One region of the Pseudoalteromonas sp. NZS11_1 genome, then DNA from elsewhere that is predicted to be linked to it. Evidence: predicted binding sites of a transcription regulator. Region 1 holds the regulator's gene; each other region holds the start of a gene.

The links. Region 1 encodes MetJ, which represses methionine synthesis genes. Its sites were predicted from a motif close to TAGACGTCTAGACGTCTA; they were not measured.
Region 2: the regulator MetJ is predicted to act here: its motif matches at 1,475-1,492, upstream of I6F44_RS02085 (methylenetetrahydrofolate reductase).
Region 3: the regulator MetJ is predicted to act here: its motif matches at 3,023-3,040, upstream of I6F44_RS15505 (homoserine O-succinyltransferase).

What each region holds. Positions count from the first base shown of each region.
Region 1 covers NZ_JADYXK010000001.1:26,099-30,383, reverse strand. The annotation lists gene metL (bifunctional aspartate kinase/homoserine dehydrogenase II) at 1-740, opposite strand, end outside; gene metB (cystathionine gamma-synthase) at 746-1,993, opposite strand; gene metJ (met regulon transcriptional regulator MetJ) at 2,283-2,603, shown strand; gene I6F44_RS00110 (malic enzyme-like NAD(P)-binding protein) at 2,687-3,928, opposite strand.
Region 2 covers NZ_JADYXK010000001.1:463,451-467,735, reverse strand. The annotation lists gene I6F44_RS02090 (M16 family metallopeptidase) at 1-1,285, opposite strand, end outside; gene I6F44_RS02085 (methylenetetrahydrofolate reductase) at 1,536-2,492, shown strand; gene I6F44_RS02080 (sensor domain-containing diguanylate cyclase) at 2,825-3,802, opposite strand; gene I6F44_RS02075 (DEAD/DEAH box helicase) at 3,862-4,285, opposite strand, start outside.
Region 3 covers NZ_JADYXK010000024.1:47,407-51,691, reverse strand. The annotation lists gene metH (methionine synthase) at 1-938, opposite strand, end outside; gene I6F44_RS15510 (homocysteine S-methyltransferase family protein) at 948-2,021, opposite strand; gene I6F44_RS15505 (homoserine O-succinyltransferase) at 2,011-2,958, opposite strand; gene I6F44_RS15500 (M24 family metallopeptidase) at 3,148-4,285, opposite strand, start outside.

The DNA of each region.
Region 1 (4,285 bases):
CGAGCTAATAAATTAGCCTGCCCACGGCAAATTTTGCCGTACTTAATCGCTTTTTGTACCTTGCGAGGATCAGTGCTATACACTCCCTGTGTATCAGTCCAAATACATACTTGCTTAGCATTGCAATAATTTGCAAGTAGTGTTGCGCTGTAGTCACTGCCATTTCGGCCAAGCGTTACTGTCTCGCCTTTGATATCTGCGGCAATAAACCCAGTAACAACATTTATTTTATTAGGCAAAATTAACTGCCCACATTGCTGCGCATTTTGCGCATGCATTAATTCGCCATCATTTAAGGTAAAAAGAGTACGTGCATCTTGAGCGCATGCCTCAATATTTAGCTGCTGTAAATAAGTAGCGAGTAAACGTGCTGACCACAGTTCGCCATGTGCAAGTAATGCAGCCTCTTTTAGCTGCTCAGCTTGAGCAAGTTCTGCAATATAGCTAAGTTCGATACTTAGTGTTTTAAGTGCACTTCGTTTTAAATCAGCTTCTAATAACTGCTCTATTAAATCACTTTGATGGTTATTTAACTGCAGTAAAATATCAGCTACTGCTTGAGTATCTTGTTTTTGATAGCTTTGCCAAAGTAATACTAGCGTATCGGTTGTCTTACCCGCAGCCGATACCACCACACAATCACCCGGCTGAGTATGTGTAATTATTATTTTTGCTACGCTTTGGTATCGCTCACTTGAGCTTAAACTCGAGCCACCAAATTTATGTATACAATTAACCATATTAATCACCAAAGCGCCGGACGAGCTGCACTTAATTTAACGTTACCACCAGGAGTGCCTGCTCCTTTGCCTACACGGCCAACATTTTTATTTTGCCCTGGTTTTACAAGTTCAAACACTCGTTCAAAATCAGCGACTAAATCGTGTATATCTTCAATACCTACCGAAATACGAATAAGCGTATCGCCCACACCCGCCTCTAAACGTGCTGTTGCCTCCATACCTGCGTGCGTCATAGTTGCAGGGTGACAAATTAAGCTCTCTACGCCACCTAATGACTCAGCTAAACTAAACGTTTTAAGGCTAGTTAAAAATGCCGCAGCGTCGTTTATATCGCCTTTAATATCAAAACTAACCATGCCACCAAAACCAAGTTGCTGTGCTTTAGCCAGCTCATGTTGAGGATGTGACTCAAGACCTGGGTAGTAAACTTGGCTTACATATTCAGAGCTTTCAAGGTACTTAGCTATTGCCAGTGCATTTTCTTGATGCTGCCTTAGGCGCACATTTAAAGTACGTAAACCACGAAGCGTTAAATAGCTATCAAAAGGCGCACCCGTAATACCAATGTTATTAGCCCACCAAGCAAGCTCATCGCCTAACTCTTGTGTTGCGGCAATAACAGCGCCGCCTACTACATCTGAGTGTCCGTTAATGTATTTAGTGGTTGAATGCACCACAATATCTACACAAAACTTAAGAGGATTTTGTAAAGCAGGCGACAAAAACGTGTTATCTGCAGCCACCAATGCACCGCATTGCTTAGCCACATCGGTAACCGCTTTAATATCTGTTAAACGAAGTACTGGGTTACTTGGGGTTTCTATCCAAATAAGCTTTGGTTTAATTACTAAAATTTGTTGAAGACTTTCTTCTTTTGTTAAATCTAATATTTCGAGCTTTAGTAGTCCGCGTTTTTGTAAAGATGTAAATAAACGATAGCTGCCACCATAACAATCATGTGGAATTACTAACGTATCGTCACTATTAAGTAGCTGAGTAGCTAAATGCACGGCAGCCATGCCTGTAGCTGTAATTATGCCACGAGCGCCACCTTCAAGCTTAGCAAGCGTCTCAGCTAAAATATCACGATTAGGATTACCGCTACGACCATAATCATACTCACGCTTAGTATCAAAGTCGGCAAACGAATAAGTAGTCGATAAATAAATTGGCGGTACCACCGCACCATGATGTTTATCAGCATCAACGCCGTTACGTACAGCAATGGTCGCTTTGTTTTTTTCGCTCATATTCGTCACCTGATTAATTTGGATGTTTAGACGTCTAAAAGAGTAAGTTATCCGTTTTGATAAGTCAAAGTATTTTAAAGCTCTAGATGGCTAAAAGTAGAAGGGGCCTTTGCGAATAACACATTTTAGCTCACAAAAGTGTGCTTATCTTTACACCTACAATAGGCTTATTAAGATAGATCGGTATCTATTATTTGACTATCTTTTTTAAATCGATAGAATTTCACGCATATTTACACGCTTTTTATACCGTGTGAGAAATTAATAATCTGAGGCAACGATACATCTTATGGCTAAATGGAATGGTGAGTATATTCACCCATACGCAGAACACGGTAAAAAATCAGAGCAAGTTAAAAAGATCACCGTTTCGATCCCGCTAAATGTATTAAAGGTATTAACTGACGAACGTACACGTCGTCAAATCAATAACCTTCGCCATGCTACAAATAGTGAATTGCTATGTGAGGCATTTTTGCATGCTTTTACTGGCCAACCTTTACCAAATGACGATGACTTACGTAAAGATAACGCCGAAAAAGTGCCAGAAGAAGTTAAAAAAATAATGCAAGAAATGGGTCTAGAAGTACCCGTTTTAAACGAAGAATAAATATTACAAAGACAAAAAAAACCTCAGTAATTACTGAGGTTTTTTTATATCTAAATTTTATTGCATAGCTCTACTGTATAGATTTACTGCATATAGTTTTCAGGTAGCTCAATTTGTGCAACACCTGACTCAATAGCAGCAAGTGCAACAGCTCTTGCTATACGCGGCAGTAAACGTGGATCCATTGGTTTTGGAATAATATACTGCGCACCAAATTCTAGTTTATCTACACCAGCGGCTTTTAAAACTTCTGCAGGTACTGGCTCTTTGGCAATACTTCGAATAGCATCTACTGCAGCAATTTTCATTTCATCGTTAATAGCGCTTGCACGTACATCAAGTGCACCACGGAAAATAAACGGGAAACATAAAACATTATTAACTTGGTTAGGGTAATCAGAGCGTCCTGTTGCCATGATTAAATCGTTGCGTGCGCCGTGCGCAAGTGCAGGATCAATCTCAGGATCTGGATTTGAACATGCAAACACAACTGGTTTTGCAGCCATTAGCTTTAAATCTTCAGCCGCTAATAAGTTAGGGCCAGAAACACCCACAAATACATCTGCATCTGCAATTACATCTTGCAATGTACGCTTATCGGTATTGTTAGCAAAAAGCTGTTTATATTCATTTAAGTCATCGCGGCGGGTATGAATAACACCTTTGCGGTCAAGCATATAAATGTGTTCACGCAGTGCACCACACTTAATTAACAGCTCCATACACGCAACAGCGGCAGCGCCTGCACCTAAACATACAATAATTGCATCTTCAATTGACTTACCTTGTACTTCTAGCGCATTTAACATACCAGCAGCCGTTACAATGGCAGTACCGTGTTGATCGTCATGAAAAACAGGAATGCTACAACGCTCTATTAATGCTTTTTCTATTTCAAAACACTCTGGTGCTTTAATATCTTCAAGGTTAATACCACCGAATGTGTCGGCAATATTGGCAACCGTATTAATAAAGTCTTCTGTTGTTTTGTGCTTAACTTCAATATCGATAGAATCAAGCCCTGCAAAACGTTTAAACAATAACGCTTTACCTTCCATTACGGGCTTAGACGCTAAAGGACCTAAATTACCAAGGCCTAGAATTGCAGTACCATTAGTAATAACCGCAACCATGTTACCTTTACCAGTATATTTATAAGCATTTGCAGGATCTGCAGCTATTTCACGTACAGGTTCGGCAACACCTGGGCTATACGCAAGTGCAAGATCATGAGCCGTTTCAGCTGGTTTTGTAAGCTCAATGCTAATTTTACCTGGTACGGGATGTGAGTGGTAATGTAGTGCTTGTTCACGAAAGTCAGACATAACGCGATGGTATCCTGCAATTTAAGTTAAAGTGAGAGATGGAGTCTTGGGGTACGATACCCTTATTATTTTTAAATTCCAAGCAATATCAGGTCTATCCTGTTATATGCTATATCCTTTAATTTTAAGAGGTTTTTCAGTAACTTTGCAGGATTATATCGACATTTAATAAATAAAAATTCACCTAAAAAGTAAGTTTTAAGGTGCTTTTATGTCTATCAAAATCTTATAAAACGTATACTTAAAGTATCAGCATAAACTTAGAATAACAGCCTACTACCTTACTTTAAAAACAGATAAGCCCACGTTAGCTACTTTTATCAACCTAGTTAAAAATTGTACTATTTAAAATATAGA
Region 2 (4,285 bases), 440 kb from region 1:
TATACAGCTGGTTTATAACCTCAGGATCGCGCTCAAAATGCATGTAGCTGGCAAGGGTTGATGCAATCGCTTGCGATGAATCCAAGCCATTAATAAAGCTGTATTTAAGGTTCGATTTTAAATCACTGAGCTTTTGCTCATCAACAAGCTCAGTGCGTGCTTTTGCATAAGTTCGGTTAATTGCATCGCGTGCAGTGGCTAAATCATCTGCGTTTTCTACTTTAACAAATACGTGTAATAAACCCGGATCTTTGGTCTCTGGGTTATAGGTAAACATTTGGCTGGCAATTTGTTTGTCGACCACTAGCTCTTGATATAAATCTGAATTACTTGAAAAATAAAGCTGTGAGATTAAATCAAGCGCCGCTCTGTCTTTTTTAGCAGGCTCCCACGCAGCGCCTTTGTAGGATACAAGTAACCAATGTCCTGGTAGCGCTTCATCTTGCTGGTGCAAATATTTTGATGCTTGTTGAACAGGCTCTGCTTTAATGTCAGCAACATAGTTACCCTTTTTCCAGCTACCCCAATGCTTTTTAACCATTGCCATTGTTGCTTGTGGATCTACATCGCCCACAATAACAAGTGACACATACTCAGGTTTATAAAATTTAGCAAAAAACTCTTTTCCGTACGCCATTTGATCTGGCATCGCTTCTATGTCTTTAAAAAAGCCCATAGTGGTGTGTTTATACGTGTGCTTATCAAACGCTTCTTCGCGTACAGCGCTTAATAATTTACGAATTGGACTCGCGTTGTTTTTTAAGTACTCACCTTTTACCGTTTGTGCTTCTGTTCTAAATTGCTCTTCGGTGTAAGTTAAGTTTTGAAAAATATCAGCTTCAAGCTCAAGTACTTTATCAAGATGCTGCTTTGAAAAGTTTAAATGGTAGTTTGTAAAATCGTTTGTTGTATAAGCGCGGTTATCAACACCTGAATTTTTTAATATGTCTGAGTACACATCTTCAGGATATTTTTGTGAGCCTTTAAACATCATGTGTTCAAAAAAGTGAGCAAAGCCTGTTTTGCCCTCTTCAACTTCGTTACGCGACCCAACCGATACCGGAATTTGCAGCGACACCACATCAGGGTAATCGGTTTTAACAACCATGACACGCAAGCCGTTTTCTAGCTCTTCAATTAAATAATCTTGCGAAAAAACACGATCATCAGCTTTATTTACTTGTTCTTGTTGTGCTGTTGTTTGCGTGCTTCGGTTTTGTTGCATGGCGCAACCCGTTAACGCCAGCGATACCGCTAAGCTGGTTGCTAATAATTTAAATTTCATTATTGTCCCTTTTTAAATTGAGCAAATTTGTTGTCAGATTTAACTCTTTAATTATGCCCCAAAGCCAATAAATATAAGAGCCCAAAGGGAATTTATTATGTAAACAACTGTGTCAATTATAAATTATGGGAACAAGCACTATGAATAAACATCATGTTAGTTGAAAAACTTTCACTAAATAAATCTATCTAGACGTCTAAATGGCTGCTATATTAAATCCATCAAAACAAACTTAGCTGGAATGAGGATTATGGCTTTATCACTAAAAGAGAAGATAGTGGACACCAACCAAGGTGTTTATCTTATTGGTACTACCCCGCCTAAAATTGGCACCGATAAAGCGCAATTAAAAACCATTGCAGAAAAGCTATTAGGTCGCTTACACGAAATTGAATACGACGGCGTGATAATTTATGACATTCAAGACGAAAGCAGCCGCACTAATCAAGACCGCCCATTTGCGTTTAAACAAACCGTTGATCCGCGTGAATACAGCCATTTACTTCGTAATTTATCTGCACAAGATGTGATTACTTATAAAAGTGTGGCGCAGCGTGGCGTAGGCGAATTTAAAGATTGGCTAAGTGAAACTAAAAACGACTACAATTTACAAAATGTTGTTTTAGTAGGTAGCCCGTCATCGATAGGCGATATAAAGCTAAGCCTGCCAGATGCGTATAAAGCGATGGCTGAGCAATCAGATGATTTCTTTTTAGGTGGCGTTACGATTGCCGAGCGCCATTCAAGTAAACGAAATGAGCACGAACGATTAATAGAAAAAACAGCACAAGGTTGTCAGTTTTTTATATCGCAAGCTGTTTACGACGCACAAGCTACTATAGAGCTAATTACTAGCTACGCACGTACATGTAAAGCACAAGGGATTACACCTCAACGTATTATATTAACGTTTACCCCGTGCGGCGGCGAAAAAACCTTAGACTTTATGCAATGGTTGGGTATCTCAGTGCCAGAGGCAACTAAATGGCGCATGCTTGATGCAGACAATACATTAAGCGAATCAGTCCGTATTTGCCGCGAAAACCTCGACTTAATACTTAAAAGCTGTGCGCATTTAGATGTACCGCTGGGCTTAAATATTGAAAGCTTAACAAACCGTAAAGAAGAAATTGACGCGTCAATTAATTTATACCGTTTATTAAAAGCCATTATGGAATTGAACCTTGCGGAAAAGCTAATAGCTTAAAAGCTATGTTAGAGCTAATTAACACCCTTCTTGGCAAGCCTCATGGCTTGCTTTTTTATGTCCGTTCTTTGAAAAATTAATTAATAAATACAAGTAAAGATTTGCAGCTTAAGCTATTTATTGAAGGTGTTTTTGGTTATTACTCTCAAGCCTTTTTAAGGCAAACCCCATAGAGGAGCACATAACACCAAAAATTATTCCCTCATTAGATATAAATCTAATGCTAGGGAACGTTTCAAATAAGCTTATTATTGCTAAGGAAAAAAATAAAACCTATCGCAGAAAAAACCAGCCAAGTTTGTGTGGCATGAGTCATGACGAACCTCCTTTTATTATGCTTTTTTAGCGAGCTTATACGCTTGTTTATTTTTATACATTGCGTGGTCTGCATCATTTAATAGCGCTTCAAATGGCTGCTTTTGTTTATTAGTAAAACTATAACCAATACTTAGCGATAAATCGCAAACGTCTTCTTTGAGTAAGGCTTTTGAATACTCAGTCGAAATTTTATCCATGATGTAGTTAATCTTGCTTTTATCGCTTACTTGCATTACTGCAACAAACTCATCGCCACCTAAACGCCCTACTATATCGGCATCTCTTAAATGCGTTTTTAGCGTATCTGCCAATATAATCAATGCTTTGTCGCCCACTTCATGTCCGCAGGTGTCGTTTAATTTTTTAAAGTCGTTTATATCAATAAACAAACAACACACGTCAAAGCCTAAACGCAGCGCTAAGTTAAGTTTTTGCTGGGCTAATAAGTTAAGTGCTCGACGATTATAAATATTCGTTAATGAGTCTAACATGGCTATTTCGCGCATTTGCTCATAGCTATGCACAAGTGCTAAATCATCTTCAATTAAATCGCGTAGTTGCTCTATGAGTTCAAAATATTCATCGGTATAGCTTGTTATTTTAGTGTCTTTTAAGCATAGCGTGCCAAACACTTCGCCCTCAGGCCAATGAATAGGTAAACCTAGGTAGGATTCAACACCATCTTCAACTACTTCTGGTAGGGTGTTCCATGCATCGTTATTGCTTGCATCATTAACATATAAAATATTATTAGTTTCAGCAACGTGACGACAAAAAAGAGGTGTTTGAGGAGGAAGTATGGGATTTGTCTCAAAGTTAGAGCCACCTTCGTTACTTCTGATAACAACGCGATAGCCTTTACTTGTTGCCTGTACGATATAACCAGACGGGGCTGAAAAAAGCCCCGTAATAAGATCTATGGTTTTTTGCCATTTATGCAAAGATATCTGGCCATCAATACCAGAAAATGCCCATTGATCAGTTTCAAACATTAGCTTTACCTCGGCTATTTAGTAGCTCCAGTATAGGCAAAAAAGCAAAATAAAAGCTATTATTTACGACGTCTGCTTGGCTCTCTTTTACCTGTAATGCGTTTTTTATCGCGATCTTTTCGCGACTTGTTGGTGTTTTTACGATTATCTTTTGGCTTTTTATTAGGATCAGGCTCGTAACCTTCTAACCACTGCGGCGTTAAACGCGTATCAAGTAGTACTTCAATTTCTTCTAGCAGCCATTGCTCATCAAGGCTTACCAGCGACATAGCAAGTCCTTGCTCACCAGCACGACCTGTACGGCCAATACGGTGCACGTAATCCTCGGCAATGTATGGTAGTTCAAAGTTAATTACGTATCTAAGTGTAGAAATATCTAAACCACGCGCAGCTACATCGGTTGCAACAAGTACGCGCGTAATACCTTCTTTAAAGTTTTGCAATGCACGGTCGCGTGCGCCTTGCGATTTGTCGCCATGGATT
Region 3 (4,285 bases), on a different contig from region 1:
AGGCGTTTTGCAACAGGCCATGTGCGCCACTCTAAATCTTCTACTCGCTCGGCTTGCGCCATACCTGAGTATTTTGGTGCAAGCTCTACTAAACGCTCGCCTGCGCCTGAGTCGGTGTTAAGTATTACGTCGGTAACGGCTTTACGTAGTTCTTCTGGTATATCATCGTAAACGGCTAGTTGCCCCGCATTTACAATACCCATGTCCATACCAGCTTGAATAGCGTGATATAAAAACACCGAGTGAATGGCTTCACGTACGGGGTTATTACCCCTAAACGAAAACGATACATTTGATACACCGCCCGACACTTTACAGTGCGGCAAATTTTGCTTAATACGGCGAGTGCCTTCAATAAATTCTACGGCGTAGTTATCGTGCTCTTCAATACCGGTGGCTACGGCAAATATATTAGGGTCGAATATAATATCTTCTGGCGCAAAGCCAATGTCTTCTACCAATATTTTATAACTGCGCGCACATATTGCGAACTTACGGTCTGCCGTGTCGGCTTGCCCGTCGGTATCAAACGCCATTACAACAGCGGCTGCACCAAAGCGTTTTATTATTTTAGCTTGGCGAATAAACGGCTCTTCACCCTCTTTTAACGATATTGAGTTAACAATTGCCTTGCCTTGAATACACTTTAAGCCTGCTTCTATTACTTCCCATTTTGAGGAGTCGACCATAATTGGTACGCGAGAAATATCAGGCTCTGAGGCTATTAAGTTTAAAAACTTAACCATAGCGGCTTTTGAGTCCAACATGGCTTCGTCCATGTTTATATCAATAACCTGTGCGCCATTTTCTACTTGTTCGCGGGCCACGGTTAGTGCGGCTTCAAAGTCTTCTTCCATGATTAAACGTTTAAACATGGCAGAACCCGTTACATTGGTACGTTCGCCGACATTAGTAAATACTGCTATTTGTTGGGTCATGCTGGCTCCTTAATTTAAGTTACAGGCTTCAAGGCCTGATAAACGCATGCGTACTTCAAGCTCTGGTAGTTGGCGTGGTTTAACGCCCTCTAAACCTTTTGCAAAAGCGCGAATATGCGCAGGCGTGGTGCCACAGCATCCGCCTACTATATTAATAAAGCCCGATTTACCCCAATCGATAATTTCGGTTGCCATATCGCCCGCTTCTAAGTCGTATTCACCAAACTCATTTGGTAAGCCCGCATTAGGATGTACCGATGTAAAGGTTTCGCACACGCGCGATAACTCTTCTACATACTGGCGCAGTAAATCAGGACCAAGCGCACAGTTTAAACCAATCGAAATAGGCTTAATATGGCGAATAGAATTATAAAATGCTTCGGTTGTTTGCCCCGAAAGCGTACGACCAGAGGCGTCGGTAATAGTCCCCGAGATCATAACTGGTAATGTGCGCCCTGCTTGCTCAAAGGCTTCTTCTACACCAAACGAGGCCGCTTTTGCGTTAAGGGTGTCGAATATAGTTTCGATTAATATTAAATCGGCGCCGCCTTCCATTAATGCAAGTGTTGATTCAATATACGCAGTAACCAGCTTATCAAAGGTGACATTTCGGTAACCCGGATCGTTTACGTCTGGCGAAATTGAACACGTTTTAGATGTCGGCCCTAAAACACCGGCTACATAGCGTGGTTTCTCTGGCGTTTTAGCCGTAAATTCATCGCAAATTGCGCGTGCTAATTTAGCCGACTCTAGGTTTATTTCACGACTTAAGCTTGCCATGTCGTAATCTTCCATCGAAATAGTGGTCGAGTTAAACGTGTTGGTTTCGATAATATCGGCGCCCGCTGATAAAAAACCACGATGAATGTCAGTGATTAAATTGGGCTTGGTTAGGCTTAATAAATCGTTATTGCCTTTAATTAATACATGCCAGTCTTTAAAACGCTCTCCGCGATAGTCTTCTTCTTCTAGCTTATGATCTTGGATCATGGTGCCCATAGCGCCATCTAAAATTAAAATGCGTTCTTTTAATGCGGCGCTTATTTCGGCTTGCTTGTTATTTGTAGGAGCGTTATTCGGCATAGTTGTTAGTCCTCACGTCTTGGCTAACTAAATTAATATCATACGGTGTGGTTTGGTACACGTAGTAATTTAACCAGTTCGAAAAAAGTAAAAAAGCATGGCTTTGCCACGTTTTTGAAGGTTGTTTGGTTGCATCGTCATCCGGAAAGTAATTTTCGGGTTTTGGTGCATTAGGGCTCTTTTTACAATCGCGCTCGTATTCTGCTTTTAGCGAGTCGGCGTCGTACTCAGGATGACCGGTTATAAACACTTGGCTACCCGATTTATTTTTAAGTAAGTAAGCCCCTACTCGCTCAGAACCTGCCAGTACAACTAGCTCATCACAGGCGTTTATTTTATTTATATCAATGTGGCCATAACGTGAGTGCGGTACCAAAAAGGTGTCGTCGAACCCGCGAGTCAGTGCGCCGTGATCAAAGTAACATTGGTGGGTAAATACACCACACAGTTTGTCGTCTTTTAAATCACGCTTTAAATTGTAACGGTGATATAACGCTGCATGTGCTGCCCAGCACGAAAATAACGTAGAGGTAACGTGTTGCTCAGCCCAATCTATAATGACCTTTAGCTCATCCCAATACGCTACATCGTCGTATTCTAAATGCGCAAGTGGCGCGCCAGTTACTATTAATGCATCGTAATTGTTGTCTTTAACCTCAGAAAAATAACGATAAAAGGTATCAAGGTGCTCTTCTGAATTGCTGCTACTGCGGTGAGTGTCGAGGCGCAGTAGTTCTACGTTTACTTGCAAAGGCGAGTTGGCAAGCAAGCGAATAAACTGAACTTCGGTTTCTACTTTATTAGGCATTAAGTTTAAAATAGCCAAACGCATTGGGCGTATCTCTTGCGTTTTTGCACGTGTTTTTGGCATTACAAATACGTTTTCTTGACGTAAACGTGCAATTGCCGGCAACTCGTCTTTTACTGTAATTGGCATACTTTACTCCTGCTCATAAAAACCGAAGCTTAATTATGAACTGAAAGTAAAAAATATCAACCTCTAGATGTATAGATGTCTAAATGAAATTTATTCACTGTGAATAAACTGTTTGATGAATGATAAGTTAAGCCTACCTATAAACACTTAACTTATCGTACTGAACATAAATACACCTAGCACTACCTGTTAATTTTTACCCACTAAAATTAAGTTTTGTTGAGGTGGTATCAAGTACTCAGCCCCGTTGGCTGTTATTACAGCCATTTCTTCAACCGAAATGGTTTTAAACTCGGTGTTATTCAAAGGCCAACTAAAAAAACCATCAAAGGCAAACACCATCCCTTCTTTAAGTTCACGTTGTGACGCAGGCCTTACTTGCGCACTACGAGAGCCACCCAAGTTAGGGCCGGTGTCGTGTGCAACATACCCTACTGGATGGCCGGTGCTCCATGGCACAGGCTCTGAGTTGTATTTATTCATTAATACGGTTTGAGCTTGATCCACGTCGATGCCTTTTGCGCCGGGCTTCATTGCATTAAATGCGGCAAAACCGCTGTCTCTTGCGTTAATCCAATATTGCTGAATATTGGCCGGTGCTGAGGTTTCTCCTTCTTTAAGCACATAAGCAAAACGCTGAATGTCACTTACCCAGCGGTTGTAGAGCTTTACACCAAAATCAATTTGTATCACATCACCAGGCATAATCACTTTATTTGTAGAGTGTGAATGCCCTCGGTCAGGGCCTGAGTTTACATTGGGGTTTTGCTCTGCAGCCCATGCATCGGTCACGCCTCGCGCTTTCATTTTAGCTTTTAAAAGCTTGGCTACGTCTGCATCGGTAGTTTTGCCCGGAATAATAGTTTCATATGCCTCTAGCTGCCACTTTGCAGAGAGCGCTGCCGCTTCTTTCATTATTTCAACTTCAGCCGGTAATTTAATTGAAAGCCATTGATAAACCAGTTCTTCAGAGGATATTAGCTTAGCTGTTTGTTCAGGCCCTAATAAACTGGCTAACTGTTTATACTGCGAATGCGACAACCCATCAGCCTGCGCGTTAAGGTCAGATACATTAATTGCAATGTTACGGAATAATTGTTTTTTTATAAAATCAGCAGCGTATTTTAATGCTGACACGCTACGGGGAACAGATATAACTTTTTCATGTATATCGAGTTCATCTAACGCTTTTGCTTCACTTGAAGGTGAGTAAGCAACAGAATGAAACTTATCTCTGTCAAAATAAAATAAATAAGCTGCTGGCGACCCTGCGTTTTCACAGCCAATATGATCAGCTAATGGGTCATTATTATTTTCTCTACATACT